Regions from separate parts of the Erwinia sp. AC075 genome, predicted to be linked through region 3. Evidence: predicted binding sites of a transcription regulator. Region 3 holds the regulator's gene; each other region holds the start of a gene.
The links. Region 3 encodes PhoB, which activates phosphate uptake and scavenging genes when phosphate is short. Its sites were predicted from a motif close to CTGTCATAAAACTGNCNNAT; they were not measured.
Positions count from the first base shown of each region.

Region 1 (10,324 bases), 2.2 Mb from region 3:
GATAAGCAGGGACAACGGCTGGGGATGGGCGGGGGTTTTTACGACCGCACGCTGCAAAATTGGCAGCAGCACGGATTTTTACCCGTCGGTCTTGGGCATGATTGCCAGCGGGTTGATGATCTGCCCGTTGCAGAGTGGGATGTGCCGCTCCCGGCGATGATCACGCCGTCGAAAATCTGGCAGTGGTAAGGCTGAATCGCTATAAAAAAAAGCCCCGGGCAATTGCCGGGGCTTTTTTTAGGGTGATTACTGGAGCGGGCGTTAACCCGCCAGCTTAATCAGTACAGCAGACGAGCACGGATGGTGCCCGGAATGGCTTTCATCAGCTGCAGCGCTTTGTCCGCCACATCCTGCGGTGCATCGACATCAATCACCACATAACCCATCTGTGGGGTAGTTTGCAGGTACTGTGCGGCGATGTTGACGCCCTGGTCTGCAAAGATGTTGTTGATTGCGGTCAGCACGCCGGGACGGTTCTCGTGGATGTGCAGCAAACGGCTCTGGTCGCCATGCATCGGCAGAGAGACTTCCGGGAAGTTAACCGCAGACAGCGTTGAACCGTTATCCGAGTACTTAGCCAGCTTGCCGGCCACTTCGATACCGATATTTTCCTGCGCTTCCTGCGTTGATCCACCGATGTGTGGCGTCAGGATCACGTTATCAAACTCGCACAGCGGCGACAGGAACGGATCGCTGTTGGTCGCAGGTTCTTCCGGGAACACGTCAATTGCCGCGCCCGCCAGATGCTTGTCCGCCAGCACTTTACACAGGGCAGGAATATCGACCACGGTGCCGCGTGAGGCGTTAATCAGCAGTGAGCCTGGCTTCATCATCGCCAGCTCTTCTGCGCCCATCATGTTCTGCGTTGAGAGCGTCTCTGGTACATGCAGGCTGACGACATCACTCATATTCAGCAGGTCAGACAGATGGCGAACCTGCGTGGCGTTACCCAGCGGCAGCTTGCTCTCGATATCATAGAAGAACACGTGCATACCCAGGCTTTCCGCCAGCACGCCCAGCTGCATGCCGATATGGCCGTAGCCGATGATGCCCAGCTTCTTACCACGGGCTTCAAAAGAACCCACGGCCAGTTTGTTCCAGATGCCACGGTGTGCTTTGGCGTTCGCGGCAGGCACGCCGCGCAGCATTAACAGCAGCTCGCCGATGACCAGCTCAGCAACGGATCGGGTATTGGAGAAAGGTGCATTAAATACCGGGATGCCACGGCTGCCAGCAGCAGTCAGATCAACCTGGTTGGTTCCGATACAGAAGCAGCCTACCGCCACCAGTTTTTCCGCCGCAGCGAAAATGTCTTCGGTGAGGTTGGTGCGCGAGCGGATACCGATAAAGTGCGCGTCGCGAATGGACTCTTTCAGAGCGTCGCTGTCCAGCGCGCCTTTATGAAATTCGATGTTGGTGTACCCTGATGCGCGCAAATTCTCGACCGCGCTCTGGTGGACGCCTTCCACCAACAGGAACTTAATCTTGTCTTTCTCCAGTGATACTTTTGCCATTTCCCGACCCTATTTTTGCGACTTCAGAAGTGCCAGCTTACCCCTATCTACATCCGGGTATAAGATAGCCTTCTGCCAAAATATCAAAATTTACGGCTGCGGCAATACAAACGATTGCCTGGATGCCAGCACGGCTAACAGGCAAGGCAGCACAATTTGGCAGATAATCGGGGAATGGTGAAAAGGATTAGCAGGATACGCCTGCGCATGAAAGTTATGTGACATAAGTCACCAAATTTCATCGGGTTCAGAAAAGATGTTTTTTATCAGAAAATAACCGACGCCGGGGCGGCGCCGGTAAGATCATTTTACTATGGTCTTCACACCGTTGGCGGTACCAATCAGCGCAACGTCGGCACAGCGTGCAGCAAACAGCCCCACCGTGACCACGCCTGGCAGCGCATTAATCGCTTTCTCCAGCGCAATCGGGTCAAGAATTTTCAGATTATGCACGTCGAGAATAATGTTGCCGTTATCGGTCAGCACATGCTGACGGTATTCCGGCAGGCCGCCCAGCTTCACCAGTTCACGCGCCACAAAACTGCGGGCCATCGGGATCACTTCCACCGGCAGCGGGAAACCGCCCAACACATCAACCTGTTTAGACTCATCCGCGATACAGACAAACTTATCCGCCACCGCAGAGATGATTTTCTCCCGCGTCAGCGCCGCGCCACCGCCTTTGATCATCTGCATCATGCCGTTGATCTCATCAGCGCCATCGACGTAGACCGACAGGGAATCAATTTCGTTGAGGTCGAACACCTGAATACCCAGGCTTTTCAGCTTCTCTGTTGAAGCCTCAGAGCTGGAGACCGCACCGTCAATCTGGTGTTTGATCGAGCCCAATGCATCGATAAAGTGAGCGGCCGTGGAACCCGTTCCCACACCGACAATGGTGCCCGGGGTAACGTAGTCCAGCGCTGCCCAACCTACGGCCTTTTTCAGTTCATCCTGTGTCATGGTAAGTTTAGATTCCGTACAGCTACAGTGTGGCGCTAGTATAAAACAACCCGATGGAAATGACTGCCTTCACGCGGGCTTTGTTGGCACTTTGGAAGCCAGGCCACAAACCTGAAGCGGGATAATGTCGCCTTTGCCCAGGGCAAAGTGACAAAAATATGGCATAGTGCAGTTTCCACACCTGAAAGAGAGTTATCACCCACTATGAAACGCCCGGATTATCGCACGCTTCAGGCGCTGGATGCAGTGATTCGCGAGCGCGGCTTCGAACGCGCAGCACAAAAGCTTTGCATTACCCAGTCGGCAGTCTCACAACGAATCAAGCAGTTGGAGAACATGTTCGGCCAGCCGCTGCTGGTGCGTACCGTGCCGCCACGCCCAACCGAGCAAGGGCAAAAGCTGCTGGCGTTACTGCACCAGGTTGAACTGCTGGAAGAGGAGTGGCTGGGCGATGAGAACAGCGGCACCACGCCATTGCTGCTGTCGCTGGCAATAAACGCCGACAGTCTGGCAACCTGGCTGCTGCCCGCGCTGAAAACCGTATTAACCGACTCTCCGGTGCGTCTGAACCTGCAGGTGGAAGATGAAAGCCGCACGCAGGAACGCCTGCGTCGTGGCGAAGTGGTTGGGGCAGTGAGTATTCAACCTCAGCCTCTGCCAAGCTGCCTGGTGGATCAGCTCGGCGCGCTGGATTATCTGTTTGTCGGCTCGAAGGAATTTGCCGCGCGTTATTTCCCGAATGGCGTGACCCGCTCTGCCCTGCTGAAAGCGCCCGCGGTGGCCTTCGACCATCTGGATGATATGCATCAGGCCTTTTTACAGCAGAACTTTGACCTGTCGCCGGGCAGCGTGCCCTGCCATATCGTTAACTCGTCGGAAGCGTTTGTGCAGCTGGCGCGTCAGGGCACCACCTGCTGTATGATCCCGCACCTGCAGATTGAGCGCGAGCTGGCAGAAGGCGAGCTGATTGACTTAACGCCGGGCCTGTTCCAGCGCCGGATGCTTTACTGGCACCGCTTCGCGCCAGAAAGCCGCCTGATGCGCAAGGTCACCGATGCGTTGATCGCTCACGGCCATCGCGTCCTGCGTCAGCCGGAATAGGCCATAAAAAAAGGCTCCCGTTGGGAGCCCTGAATGCAGCCTGCACCGGGCGTTGTCACCGACAACGCCCTTTTTGCGATTACGGGTTACGCTGCAGTTCAAACACCACATCAACCTGATCGTCGAAGTGAATGCTCTGCTTTTCATAGGTTTCCGCCGCAGAGGTCATCGGTGCGGCATCGGCCATTTTATACATGCGCGCGACCGGCATTGGCTGGTAGTTAGCAACGTGATAACGGATGCTGTAAACCGGGCCCAGCTTGGTATTAAAGCCTTTCGCCAGCTCGCCTGCCTGCTGCGTCGCGTCCTGAATCGCGGCCTGACGCGCCTTGTTGCGGTACTCATCCGGATGGGCCACGCCCAGCTCAACGGAGCGGATTTCGTTCAGGCCAGACTTCAGCGCACCGTCCAGCAGCTCGTTCAGCTTATCTAACTGACGCAGAGTCACCTGCACCTGACGCACCGCACGGTAGCCTTTCAGCACCGCTTTGCCTTCTTTGGTGTAGTCATATTCTGGCTGGGTACGCAGGTTAGCGGCATCAATATCTTTCTTCTCAATGCCATTTTTTTGCAGGAAATCAAAGTACTGCGCGACTCGCGTATCGGCCTGAGTCTTGGCTGCAGCGGCATCTTTCGCCGAAATGCTGACTTCAATAGCCAGCGTAGCGATATCCGGTGTGGCTTCAACACTGGACTGGCCAGACGTCACAACGTGTGGGCCATTCGGCAGCTCATCTGCCAGCGCCAGAGCCGGTACGGTTCCAAATCCAATCATTGCGGCCAGGGCCAATTTAGTAAGCTTCACTGGGTTCCTCCGTGGGGTATTTCAGTCACATCAAGGTTTACTGACGGGGAAAATTGCCTCACCGCCAGAGAAATGTTCCGTTAAAACGCAACAAGCTGGCATATGTTATTGCGTTTTCGGGTATCAGGCTATGACCTTAATTCCTGGAGTGAGTTCCTTGTGACGGAAATCATCCCCATCAGACAATTACTGGAAACCTGTTGCCTGCAGCGCCAGCTTTAACGCAATGCCCCACATCATAACCCCAACCAGCGCATTGATGATGCGTTGGGCTTTCGCCGTATTCAGCAGCGGTGACAGCCAGGCGGCGAGTGACGCCAGGCCAAAGAACCACAGGATTGATGCGGTAACCGAGCCCAACGCAAACCAGCTGCGGGCTTCCGCCGGAAGCTGTCCGCCCAGACTGCCGAGCACCACAAAGGTATCGATATAGACATGCGGATTCAGCCAGGTCACGGCCATCATGGTGGCGACAATCCGCCAGCGTCCCTGCTTCATCGCGGCGGAGGAAGAGAGGTCAATGTTGCCGCTGAACGCGGTACGCAATGCTCCCCAGCCGTACCACAGCAGGAAAAGCACGCCGCCCCAGGTCACCAGATTGAGCAGCAGTGGCGATTGGGTCAGCAAGGCACTGCCGCCAAACACTCCGGCGCAAATCAGGACGATGTCGCTCAGGGTACAGAGTCCGGCGGTCATCAGATGATATTGACGACGCACGCCCTGATTTAACACCAGCGCATTTTGTGGCCCTAACGGCAGGATTAACGCAGCACCCAGAGCCATGCCCTGAAAGAAGATTGAAAACACGGGAAACACCTCGTCCTGAATAATTGCAGGCGAGTGTATAGCGGAAGGTTCATTAGAGGAAATGGAATAAACTAATGTTATATCAGTTTTTCTAATAACGTTAAGGCAAGAAAGGCGAACCGTGGCTCGCCTTTAACTTACTGATTACTCTGGTTTAGGTAACGACGGCGCCACCTCTGGCGTCGCGGTTTTGGCTTCAGCCTGCTGATCTTCAGCGGACTTCACCTGATGCAGGTGAACGTCCATCTGCGGATAAGGAATACCAATCTGATGCGCGTCCAGCGTGCGCTTGAAGTTCTTCATCAGATCCCAGTAGACGTTCTGCAGGTCACCGGCATTACTCCAGCAGCGCACCACGAAGTTCACTGAAGAGGCGGCCAGTTCATTCAGGCCAATCTGGATGCCCATATCGCGCAGCACGCGAGGCTCGGCATCAACCACTTCCTGCAGCAGCTTGATCACCTGATCAACGTCGGCATCGTAAGCAACGCCAATAATGAATTCATTACGGCGCACCGGCTCCCGCGAGAAGTTAACAATATTCCCGGCGATGATTTTACCGTTTGGCACCACGACAATTTTGCCGTCGGCGGTTTTCAGGGTGGTAGAGAAGATCTGCACGCTCTGCACCGTCCCCATTACACCGATATCAATGAATTCACCGGTACGGAACGGACGGAAGGTAACCAGCAGCACGCCGGCCGCCAGGTTAGCCAGCGAACCCTGCAGCGCCAGACCAATGGCCAGGCCGGCGGCACCGAGCACCGCGATCACCGAGGCGGTCTGCACGCCTACCCTGCCCAGTGCAGCGATCAGCGTAAAAGCGATGACCCCGTAGCGCACCAGCGCTGAAAGGAAGTCGGCTACCGTGGCATCGATATGACGCGCCAGCAGCACTTTATTCAGGGTGTTGGAGATGAGTCGCGCCACAATCATCCCGACGATGATAATCGCAATGGCCGCCACGATATTCACGACATAACTCAACAGCAGCTCCTGGTTGCGCACCAGCCAACCTCCTGCGTTGTTAATGCCATGTACCACGTTCAGATCTTCCATTTCGTTTTCCTGTTGTTGTTCCCCTGCGGGAAGTAAGCAGTTTTTTGCCAGACAAACTGACATCCCAAACTCAAAGGGTAACCAATAATGCCGCGCTCTGCCAAATAAGCAGTCAAATTAACAATTTGTTACCGGACAGGCGAAAAAAAAGGCCCCGGTAAAGGGGCCTTTTTCATACTGTCGTTAACGCGGCAAAATTACAGAACGTCGACTGCGTTCAGCTCTTTAAATGCCTGCTCCAGACGAACGATCATTGATGACTGGGATGCGCGCAGCCAGACACGTGGATCGTAGTATTTTTTGTTTGGCTTGTCTGCGCCTTCCGGGTTGCCCAGCTGGGCCTGCAGGTAGCCTTCGTTCTTTTTGTAGTACTGCAGGATACCGTCCCAGGTTGCCCATTGGGTGTCAGTATCGATGTTCATTTTGATCACGCCGTAGCTGATTGACTCTTCGATTTCTGCAGCAGAAGAACCGGAACCACCGTGGAAGACGAAATCCAGCGAGTTGTGTGGCAGGTTGTGTTTCTTGCTCACATAGTCCTGAGAATCACGCAGGATGGTCGGAGTCAGCTTAACGTTGCCTGGCTTGTACACGCCGTGCACGTTACCGAATGACGCAGCGATAGTGAAGCGCGGGCTGATGGCATTCAGTTTTTCGTAAGCGTAATCAACGTCTTCTGGCTGAGTGTACAGTGCAGAAGCGTCCATGTGGCTGTTGTCCACGCCGTCTTCTTCGCCACCGGTGCAACCCAGTTCGATTTCCAACGTCATGTTGATCTTAGCCATACGGGCCAGATAGGTGCTGCAGATCTCGATGTTTTCTTCCAGTGACTCTTCTGACAGGTCGATCATGTGAGAAGAGAACAGTGGCTTACCGGTTTTCTCGAAGTGAGCTTCACCCGCGTCCAGCAGACCGTCGATCCATGGCAGCAGTTTTTTCGCGCAGTGGTCAGTGTGCAGGATAACCGGCACGCCGTAATGTTCTGCCATCTGATGCACGTGGTGCGCGCCAGAGATTGCGCCCAGGATTGCTGCAGCCTGTGGCTTGTCTGATTTCAGACCTTTACCGGCGATGAAGCCTGCGCCACCGTTAGAGAACTGAATGATGACCGGGGCTTTAACTTTCGCAGCGGTTTCCAGAACGGCGTTGATGGAGTCGGTGCCTACGCAGTTAACGGCTGGCAGAGCGAATTTGTTTTCTTTCGCTACTTTGAAGATCTTCTGCACGTCGTCGCCGGTGACAACGCCTGGTTTTACGAAATCAAAAATTTTAGACATGTTTTTTGTCCTGTTTCGTCGGTCGTATTAAGAGATTCGGAACCCGTCAAACGGGTAAATCATTCTGGCGGGAAGCAACTTCCCGCCCCAGTAATTACTGTTTTGCACGCGCTTCAAGCATGGCGACTGCTGGCAGTGTTTTGCCTTCCACGAACTCCAGGAAAGCACCGCCGCCGGTAGAGATATAAGAGATCTTATCTTCGATACCGAACAGATCGATGGCCGCCAGCGTATCACCGCCACCTGCGATAGAGAATGCGTCGCTGTCTGCAATCGCATTAGCAATGATTTCAGTGCCTTTGCGGAAGTTCGGGAATTCGAACACGCCAACCGGACCGTTCCACAGGATAGTTTTGGCTTCTTTCAAGATCTTAGCCATTGCCAGTGCGGTTTCATCGCCGAAGTCCATGATCTCTTCATCATCTTTCACTTCGCTGACTTTTTTCACGGTAGACGGTGCAGTTTCAGAGAATTCCGTGCCTACGCGGGAGTCGGTAGGAACCGGGATTTTAAATTCGTCACGCAGTTTTTTCGCCGCATCAACAAAATCAGGCTCATACAGAGACTTACCGACGTTGTTATCAATCGCCACGAAGGTGTTGGCAATGCCGCCGCCGACAATCACGGTGTCCGCGATTTTTACCAGCGAGTTCAGCACGTCAAACTTGGTAGAGACTTTAGAACCGCCAACCACCGCCACCATTGGGCGCTCTGGCGATTTCAACGCTTTACCCAGCGCGTCCAGTTCGTTAGCCAGCAGTGGGCCAGCACACGCGATTGGGGCAAATTTGCCGACGCCGTGGGTAGACGCCTGCGCGCGGTGTGCGGTACCGAAGGCATCCATCACGTAGATGTCGCACAGGGCGGCATATTTTTTAGAGAGGGCTTCGTCGTCTTTCTTTTCGCCTTTGTTAAAGCGAACGTTTTCCAGAACGACCAGCTCACCTTCGGCAATGTCCAGGCCGTCAAGGTAGTCTTTCGCCAGGCGAACAGGAGAAGAGAGTTTGTCTTTCAGATAGTTAACAACTGGCAGGAGGGAAAACTCCTCGTTGTATTCACCTTCAGTCGGGCGACCAAGATGGGAGGTAACCATCACTTTCGCGCCCTGCTTCAACGCCGCTTCGATGGTCGGCAATGAGGCACGGATACGTGCATCCGACGTCACTTTCCCTTCTTTCACTGGCACGTTCAAATCAGAACGAATAAGTACGCGTTTGCCAGCAAGATCCAGATCGGTCATCTTAATTACAGACATGGTGAATCCTCTCGTTGATTCTCTAAGTTTTGACAGGCGCAAACCGCGCCCTACCTGAAACCGGTTGCGGCCATCGCTAACGTCGTGTCGATCATTCGGTTAGCAAAGCCCCACTCGTTGTCGCACCAGACAAGTGTCTTGATCAGGTGCTGACCGCTGACCCGCGTCTGCGTGCCGTCCACTATGGCACTGTGCGGATCGTGGTTAAAATCTATGGAGACTAACGGTAATTCCGTATAGTCAACTATACCACTAAATGCCCCTTCTGACGCGTTTCGCAACAAGGCATTAACCTCGCACGCCTGCACCGCCTCCCTCACGCTGACGCTCAAATCAATCGCCGTCACGTTTATTGTAGGGACACGTACCGCTATCGCCTCAAAACGGTCGTTAAATTTAGGAAAAATACGGGTAATGCCGGCGGCAAGACGCGTATCGACCGGAATAATCGACTGGCTGGCTGCGCGCGTGCGTCGCAGGTCGGGATGATACGCATCTATCACCTGCTGATCGTGCATGGCTGAGTGGATAGTGGTCACGGTGCCCGACTCGATGGTGAAGGCATCATCCAGCAGTTTAATCACCGGAATAATACAGTTGGTGGTGCAGGAAGCGTTGGAGACGATCAGGTGGTCCGGTTGCAGCTCTTTCTCATTCACACCGAAAACCACGGTGGCATCCAGGTCGTTTCCGCCAGGATGGGAGAACAGCACTTTTTTCGCGCCGGCGGCCAGATGGGCTTCGCCGTCTGCACGACTGCCATACACGCCGGTACAATCCAGCACCACATCGACATTCAGCTCCTGCCACGGCAGATCGCTGATTTCCGCACGATGCAGCAGACGAATGGTATCTTCGCCGACCCACAGCAGATCCCGCTCCTGGCGGACATCCCAGGCAAATCGCCCGTGGCTGGTATCGTACTTCAGTAAATGCGCCATTCCCGCCGCGTCAGCCAGCTCATTGATGGCCACCACGGTGATCTCTGCACGACGTCCGGTTTCATAAAGAGCACGCAACACGTTGCGTCCGATGCGACCAAAACCGTTTATGGCAATGCGAACCGTCATATCACTCCTGCATCCGAATTCGGTGTAAAACTGGAGCGTTAGCCTGAGCCAGACGTTCAAATTTGTACAGGGAATTCTTGCATCAGAAAAACTGTACTAAGCCCGTATATCTTCAGCAACTGCGCAAACTGAAACGGTTCAGCGAGAATAATAGAATGGAGGAATAATAGGAATGACGAGGATCAATTGCTGCGACAATCTTTAGATCTAAGTCACAGATTTAGAAAATTCCACGGCCGGGGATGACGGCGGAAAAGTGAAAACGGGGCGGAAGCAATCCCGCCCCGCTGGGCTTACAGCAGTTCTTTCGCTTTAGCGACCACGTTATCCACGGTGAAGCCAAACATTTCAAACAGCTGCTCTGCAGGCGCTGACTCACCAAAGGTGGTCATACCGACGATTGCACCGTTCAGACCGGTGTATTTGAACCAGTAATCTGCGATACCGGCTTCAATCGCCACACGGGCGCTGAC
Region 1 is NZ_CEEDEU010000001.1:4,817,435-4,827,758, reverse strand. It holds gene AC0IXH_RS22450 (5-formyltetrahydrofolate cyclo-ligase) at 1-189, shown strand, start outside; gene serA (phosphoglycerate dehydrogenase) at 279-1,514, opposite strand; gene rpiA (ribose-5-phosphate isomerase RpiA) at 1,818-2,477, opposite strand; gene AC0IXH_RS22435 (LysR family transcriptional regulator ArgP) at 2,682-3,578, shown strand; gene AC0IXH_RS22430 (oxidative stress defense protein) at 3,658-4,383, opposite strand; gene argO (arginine exporter ArgO) at 4,570-5,190, opposite strand; gene mscS (small-conductance mechanosensitive channel MscS) at 5,335-6,249, opposite strand; gene fbaA (class II fructose-bisphosphate aldolase) at 6,447-7,526, opposite strand; gene pgk (phosphoglycerate kinase) at 7,621-8,781, opposite strand; gene epd (erythrose-4-phosphate dehydrogenase) at 8,832-9,851, opposite strand; gene tkt (transketolase) at 10,145-10,324, opposite strand, start outside.
Region 1: serA (phosphoglycerate dehydrogenase) is a predicted target of PhoB. The motif match lies at 1,720-1,739, and genes of this name have one in related genera.

Region 2 (10,324 bases), 1.6 Mb from region 3:
TCATGACGAATACCGAACGAGTACGAAAGGCATATTGTAGCGAATTTAGCCAAAGAAGGGCGCTTAACTTTTCCCCAGCGAAAACGGAGTATTCTGTTTGGTGCGACGCGTTAACCCAGCGTGAAAGCTTATCGCTGAACTATTAATCAGCATAAAAGACTGCCATTTTGCTGAAAAAGCCACCGTTGCCACCAGTGTTTTATCCTGCGGGACCTGGGTATTTCTGAATGTGTCAGTTGATTTACAGCAGAATATTCCTGTTTAATAACCTGAAAATTAAAGCCTTATTTATAAAAATCGCCGCGTATTTCGATAACTCTCTCTTTCTTCAGCGTTTTATCTGGGATCCAGCGGCAATAAAACAGCAATCACAACAGATGGGGTAGTACGGATGAAAATCAGTAAAGGTAGCGCGTTTCTGGCAGGTTGTGTGGCACTGGCGATGAGCCACGCGGCCATGGCAAAAGACATTAAAGTGGCCATTGTTGGCGCGATGTCCGGCCCGGTAGCGCAGTATGGTGATATGGAGTTCACCGGTGCCAAGCAGGCGATCGCTGACATCAATGCCAAAGGCGGCGTGAACGGTGACAAACTGGTTGGCGTGGAATATGACGATGCCTGCGATCCAAAACAGGCGGTGGCCGTTGCCAACAAAGTGATCAATGACGGTATCCGTTATGTTATTGGCCACCTCTGCTCGTCTTCTACTCAGCCTGCTTCCGACATCTATGAAGATGAAGGTGTGCTGATGATCACCCCGGCGGCAACCAACGCCGATCTGACCACCCGTGGTTACAAGATGATCATGCGTACCACCGGTCTGGATTCCGACCAGGGCCCAACTGCCGCCACCTATATCCTGAAAGAGATCAAGCCTCAGCGCATCGCGGTCATCCATGACAAGCAGCAGTACGGTGAAGGCCTGGCGCGTTCCGTGCAGGCCAGCCTGAAAAAATCAGGCGGCAACGTGGTGATGTTTGAAGGTATCACCGCGGGCGACAAAGATTTCTCCACGCTGGTGGCACGCCTGAAGAAAGAGAACGTCGACTTCGTCTACTTTGGCGGTTACTACCCGGAGATGGGCCAGATGCTGCGTCAGGCACGTGCTGCCGGCCTGAAGACCCAGTTTATGGGACCAGAAGGCGTGGGCAACTCCTCGCTGTCTAACATCGCAGGTGCTGCGTCTGAAGGCATGCTGGTGACCTTGCCGAAGCGTTACGACCAGGTGCCAGCTAACAAACCGATTGTTGATGCGCTGAAAGCGAAGAAGCTGGATTCAACCGGCCCATTCGTCTGGACCACCTACGCAGCACTGCAGGCGCTGACCACCGGGATGGAGCGCAGCAAAAGTGCTGAGCCAGCCGATATCGCTAAAAATCTGAAGGAAGGCGCAGCGGTGCCAACGGTGATGGGCGACCTGAACTGGGATGAGAAGGGCGATCTGAAAGGCTTTGAATTCGGCATCTTCAAATGGCACGCGGACGGTTCTTCTACCGCAGTGAAATAAATCAGCCATACTTTCCCGGCGGCAGGGGCTGTCCGGGGAAGGCTGACAGCGGTGAAGACGACCGAACAGGTCGTCGGTAACAGTAAACGTCTGGTGAGGGTTCCCGGGCGTTTTTTTCCATTCTCTCCGCCCGTGCGGAAAGAAGTAAGGTAGCAAGGTATGTCCGAGCAGTTTCTCTATTTCCTGCAGCAAATGTTCAACGGCGTAACGTTGGGCAGCACCTACGCGCTGATAGCCATTGGTTACACCATGGTCTACGGCATTATCGGCATGATCAACTTCGCCCATGGCGAGGTCTATATGATCGGCAGCTACGTCTCCTTTATTGTGATTGCGGCCCTGATGATGATGGGCATCGATGTCAGCTGGATGCTGATCGGTGCCGGCTTTATCGTCGCGATTGTGATTGCCAGCGCCTACGGCTGGAGCATTGAGCGCGTGGCCTATAAGCCGGTGCGATCCTCCAAGCGCCTGATCGCGCTGATCTCGGCCATCGGGATGTCGATCTTCTTACAAAACTACGTCAGCCTGACGCAAGGCTCCCGCGATCTTGCGTTGCCAAGCCTGATCACCGGGCAGTGGACGCTGGGCGAGAGCAACGGCTTCTCCGCCACTATCTCCACCATGCAGGTGGTGATCTGGGTGGTGACCTTCCTGTCGATGCTGGCGCTGACGCTGTTTATCCGCTATTCCCGCATGGGACGCGCCTGTCGCGCCTGTGCTGAAGACCTGAAAATGGCCAGCCTGCTGGGCATTAACACCGACCGTGTTATCTCGCTGACCTTTGTTATCGGCGCGGCCATGGCGGCGGTTGCCGGCGTGTTGCTCGGCCAGTTCTACGGCGTGATTAATCCGTACATTGGCTTTATGGCGGGGATGAAGGCGTTTACCGCTGCTGTCCTTGGCGGCATCGGCAGTATTCCTGGCGCGATGCTGGGCGGCCTGATCCTCGGCATCGCCGAAGCGCTGACCTCTGCTTATCTCAGCACCGAATACAAAGATGTGGTCTCTTTTGCGCTGCTGATTGTGGTGCTGCTGGTAATGCCTACCGGTATTCTCGGTCGTCCGGAGGTTGAGAAAGTATGAAACATCTCAACCTGGTTAACGCCGTTGCCTCCGCGCTGATGCTGGTGCTGCTGGCGGCCTTCTTTATGGGCATGCGCCTCGACCTCGACGGCACGCATCTGGTGGTGAATAACGCCGGTCGCGTCCGCTGGAACTGGATTGCACTGGGCGCGGCGGTGGTGTTCCTGTTCCAGCTGCTGCGTCCTTTGCTGCAAAAAAGCCTGAAAAAAATCTCCGGCCCGGCGATGGTTCTGCCGGGTATTGACGGCTCCACGCCGAAGCAAAAGCTGGTGCTGCTGGTAATGATCATTGCCGCCGTGGCCTGGCCATTTATCGTCTCACGCGGCACGGTGGATATCGCCACGCTGACGCTGATCTACGTGATGCTCGGGCTTGGCCTGAACGTGGTGGTCGGCCTTTCCGGTCTGCTGGTGCTGGGCTACGGCGGATTCTATGCCGTGGGCGCCTATACCTTTGCCTTGCTGAATCACTACTACGGTCTGAGCTTCTGGGAGTGCCTGCCGCTGGCCGGTTTGGTGGCGGCGATGTTTGGCCTGCTGCTCGGCTTCCCGGTGTTGCGGCTGCGCGGTGACTATCTGGCGATTGTGACGCTCGGTTTCGGCGAAATCGTGCGTATTCTGCTGCTGAACAACACCGAAATTACCGGTGGCCCGAACGGCATCAGCCAGATCCCAAAACCGTCGCTGTTTGGTCTGGAGTTTAACCGCAGCGTGCGCGACGGCGGATGGGACACCTTCCATAACTTCTTTGGCCTGAAGTACGATCCCAGCGACCGCATTATCTTCCTGTATATGGTGGCGTTGCTGCTGGTGATCATCACGCTGTTTGTGATTAACCGCCTGCTGCGGATGCCGCTGGGACGGGCCTGGGAAGCGCTGCGTGAAGACGAAATTGCCTGCCGCTCGCTGGGCCTGAGCCCAACGCGCATCAAGCTGACCGCCTTCACCATCAGTGCGGCCTTTGCCGGCTTTGCCGGTAGCCTGTTTGCCGCACGCCAGGGCTTTGTCAGCCCGGAATCGTTCACCTTTGCCGAGTCGGCGTTCGTGCTGGCAATTGTGGTACTGGGTGGCATGGGATCGCAGTTTGCGGTGATCCTCGCCGCGGTGCTGCTGGTGGTTTCCCGCGAGCTGATGCGTGATTTGAATGAGTACAGCATGCTGGTGCTCGGCGGTCTGATGGTGCTGATGATGATCTGGCGGCCACAGGGTCTGCTGCCGATGAAGCGTCCGCATCTGAAGTTGAAGACGGTAGAAAAAGGAGAGCAGCCATGACACAGCCTTTGTTGGCCGTAAAAGGCCTGATGATGCGCTTTGGCGGCCTGCTCGCCGTAAATAACGTTGAGCTGGAGCTGCGCCCGCAGGAGATCGTGTCATTAATCGGCCCGAACGGCGCCGGGAAAACCACCGTCTTTAACTGTCTGACCGGTTTCTACCGGCCGACGGGCGGCAGCATCATGCTGCGCGACAAGGATATCGCGGGCCAGCCGGGGCAAAAAATTGCCCGGATGGGCATTGTCCGTACTTTCCAGCACGTGCGTTTGTTCCGCGAAATGACGGTGATCGAGAACCTGTTGGTGGCGCAGCATCAGCATCTGAAAAGCGGCGTTTTTGCCGGTTTGCTGAAAACGCCGGCCTTCCGTAAAGCCGAAAGCGACGCGCTGGATCGTGCCGCCACCTGGCTGGATCGCGTGGGGCTGCTGGAAATGGCCAACCGTCAGGCGGGCAACCTGGCCTACGGTCAGCAGCGTCGTCTGGAAATCGCCCGCTGTATGGTCACCCGGCCGGAAATCCTGATGCTGGATGAGCCAGCCGCCGGCCTGAACCCGAAAGAAACCCACGAGCTTGATGAGCTGATTGCCGAACTGCGCAGCCAGCACAACGTCTCGGTACTGTTGATTGAACATGATATGAAACTGGTTATGGGCATTTCTGACCGCATTTATGTAGTGAACCAGGGCACGCCGCTGGCAAACGGCACGCCGGAACAGATCCGCAACAATCCGGACGTGATCCGTGCCTATCTGGGAGAAGCCTGATATGAATCCGATGCTCTCTCTCGATAACGTCAGCGCCCATTACGGCAAAATTCAGGCGTTGCATAACGTCAGTCTGCATATCAATCAGGGCGAGATTGTCACCCTGATTGGGGCTAACGGCGCGGGCAAAACCACCATCCTCGGCACCTTGTGTGGTGAGCCGCGCGCGACGCAGGGATCGATTACCTTCGACGGTAAAGCGATCACCGAATGGCAAACCGCGCGCATCATGCGTGAAGCCATTGCGATTGTGCCGGAAGGGCGCCGCGTGTTTTCACGGATGACGGTGGAAGAGAACCTGGCGATGGGCGGCTTTTTCGCCGAGCGTCAGCAGTATCAGACCCGCATCAAGCGCGTATATGAGCTGTTCCCACGCCTGTACGAGCGCCGCGTTCAGCGTGCCGGCACCATGTCCGGCGGTGAGCAACAGATGCTGGCGATTGGCCGGGCGTTGATGAGCCAGCCGCGCCTGCTGCTGCTGGATGAGCCCTCGTTAGGCCTGGCGCCGATCATTATCCAGCAGATATTCGACACCATCGAGCAGCTGCGTCAGGAAGGGATGACCATCTTCCTGGTGGAGCAGAACGCTAACCAGGCGCTGAAGCTGGCCGATCGCGGTTATGTGTTAGAAAACGGCCATGTGGTGCTGGAGGATACCGGCGACGCCTTGCTGGCGAACGAAGCGGTGCGCAGCGCCTATCTCGGCGGCTAATGTGTTGTAAACCCGGCGGTTGCAAGGCCGTCAGGCCCACAGCCTGCGGGCGAAGTCGGGGTGACAGGGCGGGATTTTTCCCGCCCTTTTTTGTGCCCGTCAGCGCAAAAAAGGCGGTAATTCACTCGCCTCGTGCGTCACCTGCCTGTCACCTTTCCGTCATAAACCCGTTATCTTTCCGTCATTTTCCCGTGTCATGTTACTTCCCGAACAATAAGAATGCGCGATATCGCGCGATTGACTCCGGGCACAGGATACCGATATGACATCGTTCTCATTTCGTAAAACCGCACTTTGCATGGTACTGGGACTGACCTTCAGCGGTCACGCACTGGCTGCCACCGAGATCCCTTTCTGGCACTCGATGGAAGGCGAACTGGGTGTGGAAGTAAATTCTCTGGCACAACGCTTTAATGAATCTCACCCAGATTACAAAATCGTGCCGACCTACAAAGGCAACTACGAACAGAGCCTGGCGGCCGGGATTGCCGCCGTGCGTTCAGGCAAAGCGCCGGCTATTTTGCAGGTTTACGAAGTGGGTACCGCCACCATGATGGCCTCTAAAGCGATCGTGCCGGTCTACGATGTGTTCAAAAACGCCGGCGTGGCCTTCGATGAGAAGCAGTTCGTGCCGACCGTGGCGGGCTACTACAGCGACGCCAGCGGCCACCTGATTTCTCAGCCGTTTAACAGCTCGACGCCGGTGCTGTATTACAACAAAGACGCCTTCAAAAAAGCCGGTCTGAACCCGGATCAGCCGCCGAAAACCTGGCAGGATCTGGAAAAGGACGCCGCTGCGCTGCGTAAAGCGGGCATGACCTGTGGCTACGCCAGTGGCTGGCAGGGATGGATACAGATTGAGAACTTCAGCGCCTGGCATGCACTGCCGGTCGCCACCCAAAACAACGGTTTTGACGGCACCGATACCGTGCTGGAATTCAACAAGCCGACGCAGGTTCGTCATATCCAGATGCTGGAAGATATGAACAAGAAGGGCGATTTCACCTACTTCGGCCGTAAAGATGAATCCACCGCCAAGTTCTACAACGGCGATTGTGGCATCACCACCGCGTCTTCAGGCTCGCTGGCGGATATCCGTCATTACGCCAAATTTAACTACGGCGTCGGCATGATGCCGTACGACGCCACCGTCCCTGACGCCCCGCAGAACGCCATCATCGGCGGCGCGAGCCTGTGGGTGATGAAAGGCAAAGACGCCAGCACCTACAAAGGCGTGGCCGAGTTTATGGCCTTCCTGGCACAGCCGGATATCGCCGCTGAATGGCACCAGAAAACAGGCTACCTGCCGATCACCACCGCTGCCTATGAGCTGACCCGCAAACAAGGGTTCTACGATAAAAACCCCGGCGCGGACATCGCCACGCGTCAGATGTTGAACAAGCCACCGTTAGCGTTCACCAAAGGGATGCGTCTGGGCAACATGCCGCAGATCCGTACCGTTGTCGACGAAGAGCTGGAAGGCGTCTGGACCGGTAAGAAAACGCCGCAGGCGGCGCTGGATAACGCGGTGACCCGTGGCAATCTGCTGCTGCGTCGCTTTGAGCAGACGGCTAAGCAGTAACGCTTCGCCCACAGGGGCCGCATTCAGTCCAATTCCCGGCTGGATGCGCTCCTGAACCCGTTTTCAGGGCCGCGTTGAGGGTAGTGAACGCGGCCCCTTACTCCTCATATTGGACGACGCTATGTCTTCTTCCCGTCCCGTTTTTCGCTCGCGCTGGCTGCCCTATTTACTGGTGCTGCCTCAGCTGCTGATCACCGTGATCTTCTTCCTCTGGCCCGCCGGTGAAGCCCTGTGGTATTCGGTGCAAAGCGTCGATCCGTTCGGCCTTTCCAGCACCTTTGTCGGCATGGAAAACTTCAGGCGCCTGATCGGCGACGAGTATTACCTCGACTCTTTTCTGACCACGCTGATTTTCAGCGGGCTGGTGACGGTCATCGGACTGGTGGTCTCGCTGTTTTTTGCCGCGCTGGTCGACCATGTCCTGCGCCTGAAGCGCTTCTACCAGACGCTGTTTTTACTGCCTTACGCCGTGGCGCCCGCCGTCGCCGCGGTGTTGTGGATGTTCCTGTTCAGTCCGGGTCTGGGGCTGATTACCCATTTCCTGCGTTACCTCGGCTATGACTGGAACCATGCGCAAAACAGCGGCCAGGCGATGTTCCTGGTGGTGCTGGCCTCGATCTGGCAGCAGATGAGCTACAACTTCCTGTTCTTCTTTGCCGCGCTGCAGTCCATTCCAAAATCGCTGACGGAAGCCGCCGCCATTGATGGCGCGGGTCCGGTCCGGCGCTTTTTCCAGTTATCTCTGCCGCTGATCACCCCGGTCGGCTTCTTTTTAGTGGTGGTGAATGTGGTGTATGCCTTCTTCGACACCTTCCCGGTGATTGACGCCGCCACCGGCGGTGGCCCGGTGCAGTCGACCACCACGCTGATTTATAAAATTTACCGCGAAGGTTTTGCCGGACTCGACCTCTCTTCCTCTTCCGCCCAGTCGGTGGTGCTGATGGTGCTGGTGATTATTCTGACGGTGATCCAGTTCCGCTACGTCGAGAAAAGGGTGCGCTACCAATGATAGAGAACCGACCAGGGCTGACGATGTTCAGCCATATCATGTTGGGACTGGGGATCCTCACCGTGCTGTTCCCGCTGTATGTGGCCTTTGTTGCCGCCACCCTGAGCAACAGTGAAGTGTTCCAGGTGCCGATGACGCTGATCCCCGGCCGGCATTTGCTGGATAACATTGCCAACATCTGGCAGCACGGCGTGGCGCAGAACAGCGCGCCCTTTGGCGTGATGCTGATGAACAGCGCGATCATGGCGCTGAGCATTACGCTGGGGAAAATCACCGTGTCGATCCTCTCCGCCTTTGCGCTGGTGTGGTTCCGCTTCCCGCTGCGCGGGCTGTTCTTCTGGATGATTTTTATCACCCTGATGCTGCCGGTTGAGGTGAGGATCTTCCCGACCGTCGAGGTGATTTCCAACCTGAATATGCTCGACAGCTACAGCGGGCTGACGCTGCCGCTGATGGCTTCCGCCACCGCCACCTTCCTGTTCCGCCAGTTCTTTATGACCCTGCCGGACGAGCTGATTGAAGCGGCGCGAATTGATGGTGCCAGCCCGATGCGCTTCTTCTGGGACATCGTGCTGCCGCTGTCGAAAACTAACCTGGCGGCGCTGTTTGTGATCACCTTTATCTACGGCTGGAACCAGTATATGTGGCCGCTGCTGATCATCAGCGAAGCGGACCTTGGCACCGCCGTCGCCGGTATCCGCAGCATGATTGGCAACGGTGACGGCTCGACCCAATGGAATCTGGTGATGACCGCCATGCTGCTGACCATGGTGCCGCCGATTGTGATTGTTTTAGTGATGCAGCGCGCCTTTGTTCGCGGGCTGGTTGAGAGCGAGAAATAAGTTATGGCAGGCGTAAAACTTCAGGCTGTTACCAAATCCTATGACGGCAAAAATCAGATCATTCAGCCGCTCGACGTTGAAATCCGCGACGGTGAATTTATGGTGATGGTGGGTCCCTCCGGCTGCGGAAAATCCACGCTGCTGCGCATGGTCGCCGGGCTGGAAGAGGTCACCAGCGGCGATATCTATATCGATACCCAGCGCGTCACCGATCTTGAACCGAAAGATCGGGGCATCGCCATGGTGTTCCAGAACTACGCGCTCTATCCGCATATGAGCGTTGAGCAGAACATGGCGTATGGCCTGAAGATTCGCGGCATGGGCAAAGAGCATGTGCGGCAGAAAGTGCTGGAAGCCGCCAAAAGCCTGGAGCTGGAAGCCTTGCTGCATCGCCGCCCGCGTGAGCTCTCTGGCGGCCAGCGGCAGCGCGTGGCGATGGGCAGAGCGATTGTACGTGAGCCGGCGGTATTCCTGTTCGATGAACCCTTATCCAACCTCGATGCCCGCCTGCGCGTGCAGATGCGCCTTGAGCTGCAGCTGCTGCACCGCCGCCTGAACACCACCAGCTTGTATGTTACCCACGATCAGGTGGAAGCGATGACGCTGGCGCAGCGGGTAATGGTGATGAACAAAGGGGTGCTGGAGCAGTTGGGTACGCCGGTGGAGGTGTATGAACGTCCGGCGACGCGCTTTGTCGCCAGCTTTATTGGCGCGCCGTCGATGAACCTGATGGATGGCCAGTTAAATGATGATGGCAGCCGGCTGACGTTGTCCGATTGCTTTACGATCCCGTTGCCGCAAGCGAAAGCGCGTTGGGCGGGCCGCCCGTTGACGCTGGGTATTCGCCCGGAGCATATTAAACTCGCGTCGCCGCAGGACGGCTTGCCGCTGGTGGTTGAAACGCTGGAAATGCTGGGCGCGGATAATCTGGCGCACGGCAAGTGGGGCGGGCAGTCGCTGGTGGTACGCCTGCCGCATATCGAGCGTCCGGCGATTGGCAGCACATTGTGGCTGCATCTGCCGACAGACTCGCTACACTTCTTTGAACCCTCTACTGGACAACGGCTCGAATGATGAACAAAGCCTGGCCTTACCCCCCGATTGTGGCCCATCGCGGCGGCGGTAAACTCGCCCCGGAAAACACCCTCGCCAGCATTGATGTTGGCGCGAAACTGGGCCACAAGATGATCGAATTTGACGTGAAGCTGTCGCAGGATGGCGAAATCTTCCTGCTGCACGACGACACGCTGGACAGGACCAGCAATGGCTGGGGAATTGCCGGGCAGCTTCCCTGGGAAAAGCTGGTGCAGCTGGATGTCGGCGGCTGGTACGGCAAGGATTTCGCCGATCAGCGCCTGCCGTTGCTGTCGCAGGTGGCGAAGCGCTGTGCCGAGCACCAGATGATGGCCAATATCGAAATCAAACCCACCACCGGTCTGGAAGCCGAAACCGGACGGGTGGTGGCGCTGGCCGCGCGGGATCTCTGGCATATGCAACCCGCAGCACCGCTGCTCTCGTCGTTTTCAACGGTGGCACTGGCCGCGGCGAAAG
Region 2 is NZ_CEEDEU010000001.1:4,175,487-4,185,810, forward strand. It holds gene panM (aspartate 1-decarboxylase autocleavage activator PanM) at 1-4, opposite strand, end outside; gene AC0IXH_RS19530 (branched-chain amino acid ABC transporter substrate-binding protein) at 392-1,507, shown strand; gene livH (high-affinity branched-chain amino acid ABC transporter permease LivH) at 1,667-2,593, shown strand; gene AC0IXH_RS19540 (high-affinity branched-chain amino acid ABC transporter permease LivM) at 2,590-3,864, shown strand; gene livG (high-affinity branched-chain amino acid ABC transporter ATP-binding protein LivG) at 3,861-4,628, shown strand; gene livF (high-affinity branched-chain amino acid ABC transporter ATP-binding protein LivF) at 4,630-5,340, shown strand; gene ugpB (sn-glycerol-3-phosphate ABC transporter substrate-binding protein UgpB) at 5,603-6,922, shown strand; gene ugpA (sn-glycerol-3-phosphate ABC transporter permease UgpA) at 7,044-7,931, shown strand; gene ugpE (sn-glycerol-3-phosphate ABC transporter permease UgpE) at 7,928-8,773, shown strand; gene AC0IXH_RS19570 (sn-glycerol-3-phosphate import ATP-binding protein UgpC) at 8,777-9,847, shown strand; gene ugpQ (glycerophosphodiester phosphodiesterase) at 9,847-10,324, shown strand, end outside.
Region 2: ugpB (sn-glycerol-3-phosphate ABC transporter substrate-binding protein UgpB) is a predicted target of PhoB. The motif match lies at 5,497-5,516, and genes of this name have one in related genera.

Region 3 (10,324 bases):
TATCGTCGATGTTGCCACCTCTGAAGTGGTTTATTCCGTGCAGGGCGCGGGCGAATATCAGCTTTCAAATCGTGAAGTGATTGGCTTTGGCGGCACCGCCAGCTATGACTCAACGTTGAATGGCAAGGTGATCGATCTGGCGATGCGTGAAGCGGTAAATCATCTGGTCAGCGGACTGGAGTCCGGCGCATGGCGCGCAGCTAAATAACTCAGGGAAGGGAATACAATGCGAATTAATAAGACACTGCTAATAGCGACAACCGCGCTGTTATTGACGGCCTGCGCCGAAAAAAGTAGCAATATCTATTATTGGGGTGACTATCAGCCCTCGCTTTACAGCTATTACCAGAAAAGTGCGGCACCTGAAAAAGAAATTGAGACGCTTAATGCAGTTATTCAGCAAGCCCATGCCAAAAATAAACCGGTAGCGCCAGGCCTGCGCGCGCAATTGGGATTGTTGTATGTCGATACCGGTCATCCGGATCTGGCATTCGAGCAATTTAACGCCGAGAAAACCGCGTTTCCTGAATCCGCTCACTATATGGACTTTCTGATGCGTAATAAGCAGGGAGCAAATTAATGAAGAAAATTGTAGTTATTTCCGCCGTCCTGGCGGTGCTGGCCCTGACCGGCTGCGCCAAAAAAACGCCTTATGATTACACCGCGTTCCGTGCCAGCAAGCCGGCCTCGATTCTGGTGCTGCCTGCGGAAAATCGCACCACGGATATCAATGCCGCCCACAGCTTTGCCTCGCTGGTAACACAGCCGCTGGCGGAATCGGGCTACTACGTCTTCCCGGTCGCCGTGGTGGAAGAGACCTTTAATCAGAACGGCCTGACCAATGCCACCGACATTCGTGGCGTCAGCGCGGCTAAGTTGCGCAGTATCTTCAATGCGGATGCGGCGCTGTACATCGATATCACTTCGTACGGCACCAAGTACATTGTGGTAGACAGCGTGACCCAGGTGACGGCCACTGCCAAACTGGTGGATTTGCGCACCGGCACGCAGATCTGGAGTGGACTGGCCACCGCGGCGAACAACGAAAACAACAATAACCAGGGACTGGTGGGGATGCTGGTTGCGGCGGCGGTGAAGCAGATCGTCAACAACGTCAGCGATGAGGCGCATACCGTGGCCTCTGTCACCAGTGCCCGTTTGCTGAGCGCCAATGACAATGGCGGCATTTTAAAAGGGCCGCGCGCGAAATCACCGACCCTGTAAGTCATCATCGGGCGCCTTCCAGGCGCCCGCTTTACGCCGAGGGCGTTTCCAGCTTGCTGTAACCCAATCCGTTGACTTTTCTGACCTTGATCTGCACCGGGATGCGTTCTTTCATCGCTTCCACGTGGCTGATCACGCCAATCGTTTTGCCACTGGCATTCAGGGCATCCAGCGCGTCCAACGCACTGTCCAGCGTTTCCGCATCCAGCGTGCCAAAACCTTCGTCGAGGAACAGGGATTCAATCCGGGTTTTATGGCTGACCAGGTCCGACAGCGCCAATGCCAGCGCAAGGCTGACGAGGAAGCTTTCGCCGCCGGACAGGGTGCGGGTATCGCGCAGTGAATCTGCCTGCCAGGTATCCACCACCTGCAACTCCAGCGCCTCTTTCGATTTACGCTGCAACAGATAGCGTCCGTGCAGCCGGTTCAGCTGGTTGTTCGCCAGCCACACCAGGTGATCAAGGGTCAGTCCCTGGGCAAACTTACGGAATTTATCCCCTTCGCGGGACCCGATCAGCTGGTTGAGATAGCCCCAGTCTTCCACTTCCTGTTCGTTCTGCCGGATTTGTTCCAGTAACGATTGCTGCTGCTGGCGACGCGCGGCATCGCTGGTCAGCTGCTGGCGGGTTTCCCCTTGCTGGCGATTATTCTCTTTCAGCAGGTTAGCCAGCCGGCTGACCGCTTCACTTAACGCCTCAGTCTGCTCCGTGAGTTCGGCGGGTTTCTGCTCAAGATGCCGATCCCGGATTTTTTGCGCCTGTTGCAGCAATACGCTGGCTTGCTGGCGACGCTGGTCGTGCTGCTTTTGCAATGCACGCAGTTTCAGCGTCTGCTCTTCATCCAGCAATGCGGCAGTGAAGGCCGCTTCATCACTGAAGTGACTGGCGGCCAGTGCGGTATTCAACGCTTGCTGAGCATCTTCAAGCCGTCGTGCCAGCGTAACCGACTGCTCAGATAGTGAGTTATGCTGTCCGGTCAGTGTATTTAACTGGTTCTGCTCTGTCTGCCACTGCTGCAGGCAGGCTTGGCTGCTTTCGGCGTGACGCTGAGAATCCAGACGCAGCTGCTGTTGTACCGCTGAAGTTGCCTGCTCGCCAAACAGCTGCAGGCGTTGGGCTCGCAATTCGCTCAGCGATTCAGCTTCGGTGTTAAGGCGCAGTGCCAGTTCCGCAAGGCGCGATTTTTCGCGGCCGATTTCATCGCTCAATGCCTGCTGCTGAGTGGCAAGGGTCGTCAGCTGTGGCAACAGGTCAGTTAGCGCCTGCTCCGCTTTCAGCCACTGCTGCCACTTATCTTGTCTGCTGGCCAGCCAGCTTTCATGGCTGCCCGGCTCGGGTGGCGTCAGCGCAGATTCGGCCAGCGAGGCCTGCAGGTCGTCGCGCTGCTGCTGCACGGCGGCCTGCTGCTGTTTATGCTGCTGCTCCAGCTCGCTCAGCGCCTGTCGGGTAGTAAGCAGTTGCTGACCTGCCAGCTGTTGCTGCTGCAGCAATGCTGCCAGCTCATTCTGCCGCTGGTTCAGCGCATCTTTCTGCTGTTGCAGTTCTCGCGCGCTTTGCTGCAGGCTGAGTAAGTTAGCCTGACCCTCAGCTTCTGACTGATCCTGAGCGGCCAGCCATTGCTGCGTTTCTTCCCGGTCTGCCAGCGTCAGGGTTAACGCCAGGCCATCGACTGCGGTCTGCCACTGGCTTTGTAACTGTGCGGCTTCACGATCGTTCTCTTCCCGCAGCTGCTGCTCTTTCTCCGCCTGCTGCTGCAGGTTTTTCAACTGTTCCCGCGTCGCCGTGCCCTGATCTTTCAGGCTATCGACCTCGGCTTTCAGTTTGACCAGCCGCTGCTGATTTTCTGACGGCTCAAGGGCCTGATAGTCGGCAATTGCAGGATGCTCGCACGCGCCACACAGCGGACAAGGCTGACCGGCTTCCAGTAAGGCCCGCTGCTGCTCCAGCCCGGCAATGCGCCTCTCAAGCTCGCAGCGCTTCTCCAGATCCTGCCAGTGCTGATGCTTCTCTTTCCAGTTCGCGCGCAGCACCTCGAGTTGCTGTTCGGTCAGCTTCAGCTGTTTCTGACCCTCTGACTGACTGGTTTGCTGTCGCTGCATGCGGGTCTGCAACTGCTGCCACTGCGGGATCAGCAGCGCCAGCGTTTGTCGGAGTGGACGTTGCTGGCTGAGCTGGGCCAGCGAGGCCTGCAGCCGATCTTCCGGATGCTGCAGCTGACGCTGGTGATGCAATTTTTCAGCTTCATCACAGCGGGTTTTGGCCTGTTCCAGCTGCTGTTGCTGAGGCTGTATCTGCCGATCGAGCGCGGTGTAATGCTGTTCCTGCTGAACCACCTGAGCGGCCTGTTGTGCACTGCGTGCCTGCAGTGCAGTCAGCGCCAGTTCGCTCTGATGCTGCTGCTCAAAGCGCACGCGCCACAGGGGAAGGGAGGCACCCCAGCCGGAAAAGTGCGGATGTGCCTGCTGCCATTGGCGGGTTTGCTGCTGCTGAAGTTGCTTCTCAGCCTGGGATTTCTGGTTCTGCTGCAGGGCATCCTGCCGACGATTAAGAGATTGTTGGTACTCACTGACCTCTTTTTCGAGCAGCTGGTTTTGCTGGTCCAGCGTGGCGATGCGGTTATCCAGCGGCAGCACCCTGTCGGTAATCACCGTTTCCTGCTGCTGGCGATGCGCTTCATGCTGTTGCCGTGCCTCATCGGCCGCTTTCAGCTGCTGGGTTAAGCCGGTCAGCTGCTGCTGAGCCCGATCCTTTTGCTGGGACAGGTTCTGCAGCTGGATGCTGAGCTGATGCGCATCCTGCTGATACTGTTCGCGTTGTTGCCAGAGCGGGCGCAGTTTTTCTGCCGGTTCGGCCTGAACCAGACGCGCCAGCTCGCCGCTGTCATGTTGCCAGGCGCTTTCGGCCTGCTGATGATCGTCTTCGGCCGCTTTCAGCGCCTGCAAGGCCGCGTGATATTGCTGCTGCCATTGCCATAAAAGGCTGTGCTGCTGATGTTGCGAAGTGAGTACCTGCTCATCCGACACCAACTGCTCTAACTGGGTTGTTAGCAGCTGCAGTTGCTCTTCGTCGAGTAGCGCCATGCCGCTGGCCTGCGCACGCAGCGTATCCAGCGCCACTTTGGCGTTTTTATGCCGTTCAAAGACGTTGGCGGACAGGCGACCGTAGATTTCGGTGCCGGTCAGCTCTTCCAGCAGCTCTGCCCGGCTGTTGGCATCGGCATTCAGAAAGGCGGCAAACTGCCCTTGCGACAGCATCATCGATTTGGTAAAGCGCTCGAAATCCAGCCCGGTCAGCGCCGTCAGCATATCCAGCTTGTCTTTCACCTTATCGGCGACGATTTTGTTGTCATCACAGCGGGCCAGCTCGACGCGCGGGGCCTGCAAATTGCCATCCACCGCGCCGCGTGCGCGGTTCTGGCTCCAGAATGCCCGCCAGGCCACGCCTTTCACTTCAAATTCAACCTCGGCCAGACATTCTGAGGTGTCGCGGGTCATCAAATCGTTCTGCGTCTGCGAGAGTTTCCCCAGCCGCGACGTCTCGTGGTACAGCGCCAGGCAGATGGCATCCAGCAGGGTGGTTTTTCCCGCGCCGGTCGGGCCGGTAATGGCAAACAAACCGTTGCTGGCAAAGGGCTCGGCGGTAAAATCTATCTTCCATTCGCCTTTAAGCGAGTTGAGGTTTTTGAACCGCAGCGTCAGGATTTTCACGGTTGCACCTCATCATCAATTTCTGCCAGCGTCAGGGTGAACAGCGCCGTCGCCCGCGCCAGCCGTTCAGGCTGTTCATTTTCTTCCAGCGCCAGACGGCGGCTAAACACCTCCTGCGCGCTGAGTTCGCTGAGGGTTTCATTGTTTTGCCGGTCGATAACCTGTTCCCGTTGCTCGCGGCTGCGGCGCAACAGCACCACCTCTACCGGCATTTCCTGGGTCAGTTCCTGAATACGCCGCTGAAGGTCGTTCAGCCACGCCTGGGTGGAAATCTCGATATCCAGCCACACCGGCTTGCCATCTTCACGCGGCGCAATCGCGGCCAGCTGCTGCTCAATCTCCTCCAGCGAGCCTTTGATCATCTGCATCGGCTGAAACAGCGGGACGGAGAGCGTTTCAACCTGGCTCAGCTTGCCGTCGGCAAAGTCGACCAGAAACACGCTTTTGTCTTTGCCCAACTCGTCAAAACTGAGCGGAATCGGGGAGCCGCTGTAGCGAATATGCTCCGTGTTGGCGATGCGCTGCGCGCGGTGGATATGGCCGAGCGCGATGTAATCCGCCGGGGGAAATGCCTGGGCCGGAAAAGCATCCAGCGTGCCGATATAGATATCGCGTACCGCATCACTTTTGGTCACGCCGACGGTGGTCAGATGGCCGGTAGCAATAATCGGCAACGGTAAATCCAGCCTTTGCCGCTCGGCCTGCGCCGCCTGCCAGCAGCGATCGTAATGCTGGGTGATGGCCTCCAGCAGGGTCTGCTGCTTCTCATGGCCAGACTGACCGGCCTGGCTGACGGTGATGTCACGCGGGCGAAGGAAGGGAATGGCGCACAGGACCGCGCCAGGTTCGCCATTGCGCTTATTCAGGATCACCACCTGCTGGGCGATATCGTCACTGGCCGCGGCGATCACCCGGGTGTTGAGACAGGCCAGCAGCTCACGCGATTCATTCAGCGTGGCGACGGAATCATGATTGCCACCCAGCACCACCAGCTGACAGCCGGTTTGCTGGAGGTTGACCACGAAACGGTTATACAGCTCGCGCGCATAGCTGGGCGGCGAACCGGTGTCGAAGATATCCCCCGCGATGATAATGGCATCTACCTGATGTTCCACCGCCTGAGCCAGCAGCCAGTCTGTAAAAGCCTGATGTTCCGGGGCGCGGCTTTTGGTGTAAAAAAATTGGCCCAGATGCCAGTCTGACGTGTGGATAATTCGCATGAGATCCCTTTAAGGCGCAAGGCAGAGTCGACGATTATAAACAGCAACGCGTAAAACCCCAGTCTGAATGACTGTAACCTTCACAAAAGTGTTATTAAACGGCGGCCCGGGCCGTGCTTTTTTCATAAAACTGTCATAAAACTGACGCATAATGACGCCGCAAATCCAGTGACATTCCGTCACAGTAGCAGGAGCAATAATGGCTAAGCGTATTCTGGTAGTCGAAGATGAAGCCCCAATCCGTGAGATGTTGTGTTTCGTGCTGGAGCAAAATGACTATCAACCGATAGAAGCGGAAGATTATGACAGTGCGGTCAATTTGCTTATCGAACCCTGGCCTGATTTGATCCTGTTGGACTGGATGCTCCCGGGTGGTTCAGGCATTCAGTTTATCAAGCATTTAAAGCGTGAAGCGATGACCCGCGACATTCCGGTGATGATGCTGACGGCGCGCGGTGAAGAAGAAGATCGCGTTCGCGGTCTGGAAGTGGGGGCTGACGACTATATTACCAAGCCGTTTTCGCCGAAAGAGTTGGTGGCGCGGATTAAAGCGGTGATGCGCAGGATCTCGCCAATGGCGGTGGAAGAAGTGATTGAGATGCAGGGACTGAGCCTGGATCCTTCGTCTCATCGCGTGATGTCAGACACCCAGCCGCTGGAAATGGGGCCGACGGAATACAAGCTGCTGCATTTCTTTATGACCCATCCTGAGCGGGTTTACAGCCGTGAGCAGTTGCTTAATCATGTCTGGGGCACTAACGTGTACGTCGAAGATCGTACCGTTGACGTTCATATTCGCCGCTTACGTAAAGCGCTGGAACTGACCGGGCACGATCGCATGGTGCAGACGGTTCGCGGAACAGGTTACCGTTTCTCTGCACGTTACTGATCGTTCGCACTGGAGTCTTCACCGTGTTGGAACGCCTCTCCTGGAAGAGATTGTTGCTGGAAGTGGTGCTCGCCTGCCTTCCGGCCCTGATTTTGGGGCTGCTGGTGGGCTACCTGCCCTGGCTGCTACTGGTATCGGTGTTAGCCGTTTTGGGCTGGCATTTCGCTAATTTACTTCGTTTATCCCACTGGCTGTGGATTGACCGCAGCATGACGCCACCGGCGGGGCGCGGCAGCTGGGAACCTCTCTTTTATGGCCTTTACCAGATGCAGGCGAGAAATCGCCGGCGTCGGCGTGAGCTGGGCCATCTGATCAAACGCTTTCGCAGTGGCGCCGAATCCTTACCTGATGCGGTGGTATTGACCACAGAAGAGGGCACCATTTTCTGGTGTAACGGCCTGGCGCAACAGATGCTGGGACTGCGCTGGCCGGAAGACAATGGTCAGAACATCCTTAACCTGCTGCGCTATCCCGAGTTTACCCGCTATGTGCGGCAGCGCGATTTTACCCGACCGCTGACGCTGGTGCTGAACAGCAATCGTCAGCTGGAATTCCGCGTAATGCCCTACTCGGAAGGGCAATGGCTGCTGGTGGCCCGTGATGTGACGCAGATGCATCAGCTTGAGGGTGCCCGGCGCAACTTCTTCGCTAACGTCAGCCATGAGCTACGCACGCCGTTAACGGTGCTGCAGGGCTATCTGGAGATGATGAACGATTCGGTGATGGAAGGCCCGCTGCGTGACAAGGCCCTGCACACCATGCAGGAGCAGACCCGCCGCATGGACGGCCTGGTGAAACAGTTGCTGACCCTGTCGCGGATTGAAGCCGCACCGGCGCTGGATCTGCAGGAAAAAGTCGACGTGCCGATGATGCTGCGTCTGCTGCAGCGTGAAGCGGAAACCCTGAGCCAGGGCCGGCACGAGATTCACTTCACGATGGACGCGGATTTGCGGGTGTATGGCAATGATGAACAGCTGCGCAGCGCCATCTCAAACCTGGTGTACAACTCGGTTAACCACACGCCGGCCGGCACGCGCATCGATATCAGCTGGCTGAGAACTCCACAGGGCGCGCAATTTAAGGTGAAGGATAACGGTCCGGGCATTGCACAAGAGCATATTCCCCGGCTGACCGAGCGCTTTTACCGCGTCGATAAGGCCCGTTCGCGGCAAACCGGCGGCAGCGGGCTTGGCCTGGCGATCGTCAAGCATGCGCTCAGCCACCACAACACCCGGCTGGACATCACCAGCCAGCCTGGCAAAGAGACCTGTTTCAGCTTCTCCTTACCACCAAGGTTGATTGTCAGCAGCGAGTTGGCACAGAATGCGGTTCGATGATCGTAGCGGAACCCTGTGATGAAAAAGCTGTTTCTGATGCTGCTGGCCTGTTTCAGCCTGACCACCCAGGCACAAGAGGGGATGCTGGCCGGTAACCTGACCAGCGTTGGCTCGGATACCCTCGGCAGCTTAATGACGCTGTGGGGCGATAGCTTCAACCGGCAGTTTCCGGGCGTAAATGTGCAGGTGCAGGCCGCTGGTTCCTCTACCGCACCCACCTCGCTGGCGGCCGGCGCGGCGCAGATTGGCGCAATGAGTCGCCCGATGCAGGCGGTTGAGCGCCAGCTGTTCGAGGACCGCTATGGCTATCCACCGCTGGCCGTGCCGGTGGCGATGGATGCGCTGGTGGTGGTGGTCAATCAGGACAACCCGATCAAGGGTCTGAATACGCAGCAGCTCGATGCGATCTTTTCCGTTACCCGGCGCTGTGGCGCGCTCTCCGCGGTGGATCGCTGGGGCGATGTGCAGTTAACTCAACCAAGCTGGGTGTCCCGTCCTTTGCAGCGTTTTGGCCGCAATTCCGCTTCCGGCACCTGGGGCTTTTTCAAGCAGCAGGCGTTGTGCAATGGCGATTTCCGCAATGATGTCGGGGAATATCCCGGCTCTGCGGCGGTGGTGCAGGCCGTGGCGGGCACGCTGAATGCCATTGGCTATGCCAGCATGGGCATTCATCTCAGCGGTGTGAAGACATTACCGGTGTCCCGCGATGGCCAGAACTGGGTGGCGCCGGATGCGGCCAATATTCGCAGCGGCCGTTATCCTTACGCCCGCAAGCTGTACCTGTACGTCAATAAACCACCCGGCAAGCCGCTGGAACCTCTTACCGCCGCGTTTCTTCATCACGTGTTATCCGCTGACGGCCAGGCGCTGGTCACCCAGGCGGGATATCTGCCGTTATCGCCAGAGCAGGTCAGTCAGGCGCGTGCGCTGATTGAGGATCGTTAACACCGGCCAAGATGAATTTTTTTCATGTCTGATGAATTATCCTCGTTTGCGCCAGCGTCGCTCTCATGACACTCTTGCGTCTGGACATATAGACATCCAGAAGTCTAAGAATAACGATTCGTGATAATTTCACCGGTAAATTATGCGCGTGTGCGCAGGTCAGGAGTGACACAACATGCAAAGAGATTCAGCTCAGTATCGTGCCGAAGTGGTAGGCAGCTTCCTTCGTCCCGCCGCCATCAAACAGGCGCGCGAGCAGTTCCAGAAGGGTGAGATTGATGCCGTTGCCCTGCGTCGTATTGAAGATGAAGCCATTCGTGATGTGGTCACTCATCAGCGCGCCTGTGGACTGAAGGTGGTCACCGACGGTGAATTGCGCCGCGCGTGGTGGCACTTTGACTTCTTCGATGGCCTGGAAGGCGTTGAGCGCTATGAGTCTGAGCAGGGCATCCAGTTCAACGGCGTGCAGACCAAAGCCCACGGTATCCGTGTCACCGGCAAGATCGCCTTCGGTAACCATCCGATGCTGGAAGACTTCCGCTACCTGAAAAGTATCAGCGGCGACGCGGTGGCGAAAATGACCATTCCTAGCCCAAGCGTGATGCACTTCCGCGGTGGCCGTAAGGCGATCGACGCCAACGTTTACCCGGATCTTAACGACTACTTCGACGATCTGGCCACCGTCTACCGTGACGCGATTAGCGCATTTTATGCGGCCGGCTGCCGTTACCTGCAGCTCGACGACACCGTCTGGGCTTACCTCTGTTCTGAAGATCAGAAAAGCCAGATCCGCGAGCGCGGCGACGATCCAGAACAGCTGGCGCGCATTTATGCGCAGGTGCTGAATAAAGCCATCGAAGGCAAGCCGGACGATCTGACCATTGGTCTGCATGTCTGTCGCGGCAACTTCCGTTCAACCTGGATCTCCGAAGGCGGCTATGAGCCGGTGGCAGAAATTCTGTTCGGCACCGTGAATATTGATGCCTTCTTCCTGGAGTATGAT
Region 3 is NZ_CEEDEU010000001.1:2,592,066-2,602,389, reverse strand. It holds gene AC0IXH_RS12415 (CsgG/HfaB family protein) at 1-208, shown strand, start outside; gene AC0IXH_RS12410 (DUF4810 domain-containing protein) at 227-580, shown strand; gene AC0IXH_RS12405 (DUF799 domain-containing protein) at 580-1,224, shown strand; gene AC0IXH_RS12400 (AAA family ATPase) at 1,256-4,930, opposite strand; gene sbcD (exonuclease subunit SbcD) at 4,927-6,150, opposite strand; gene phoB (phosphate response regulator transcription factor PhoB) at 6,350-7,039, shown strand; gene phoR (phosphate regulon sensor histidine kinase PhoR) at 7,063-8,376, shown strand; gene AC0IXH_RS12380 (PstS family phosphate ABC transporter substrate-binding protein) at 8,395-9,321, shown strand; gene AC0IXH_RS12375 (cobalamin-independent methionine synthase II family protein) at 9,497-10,324, shown strand, end outside.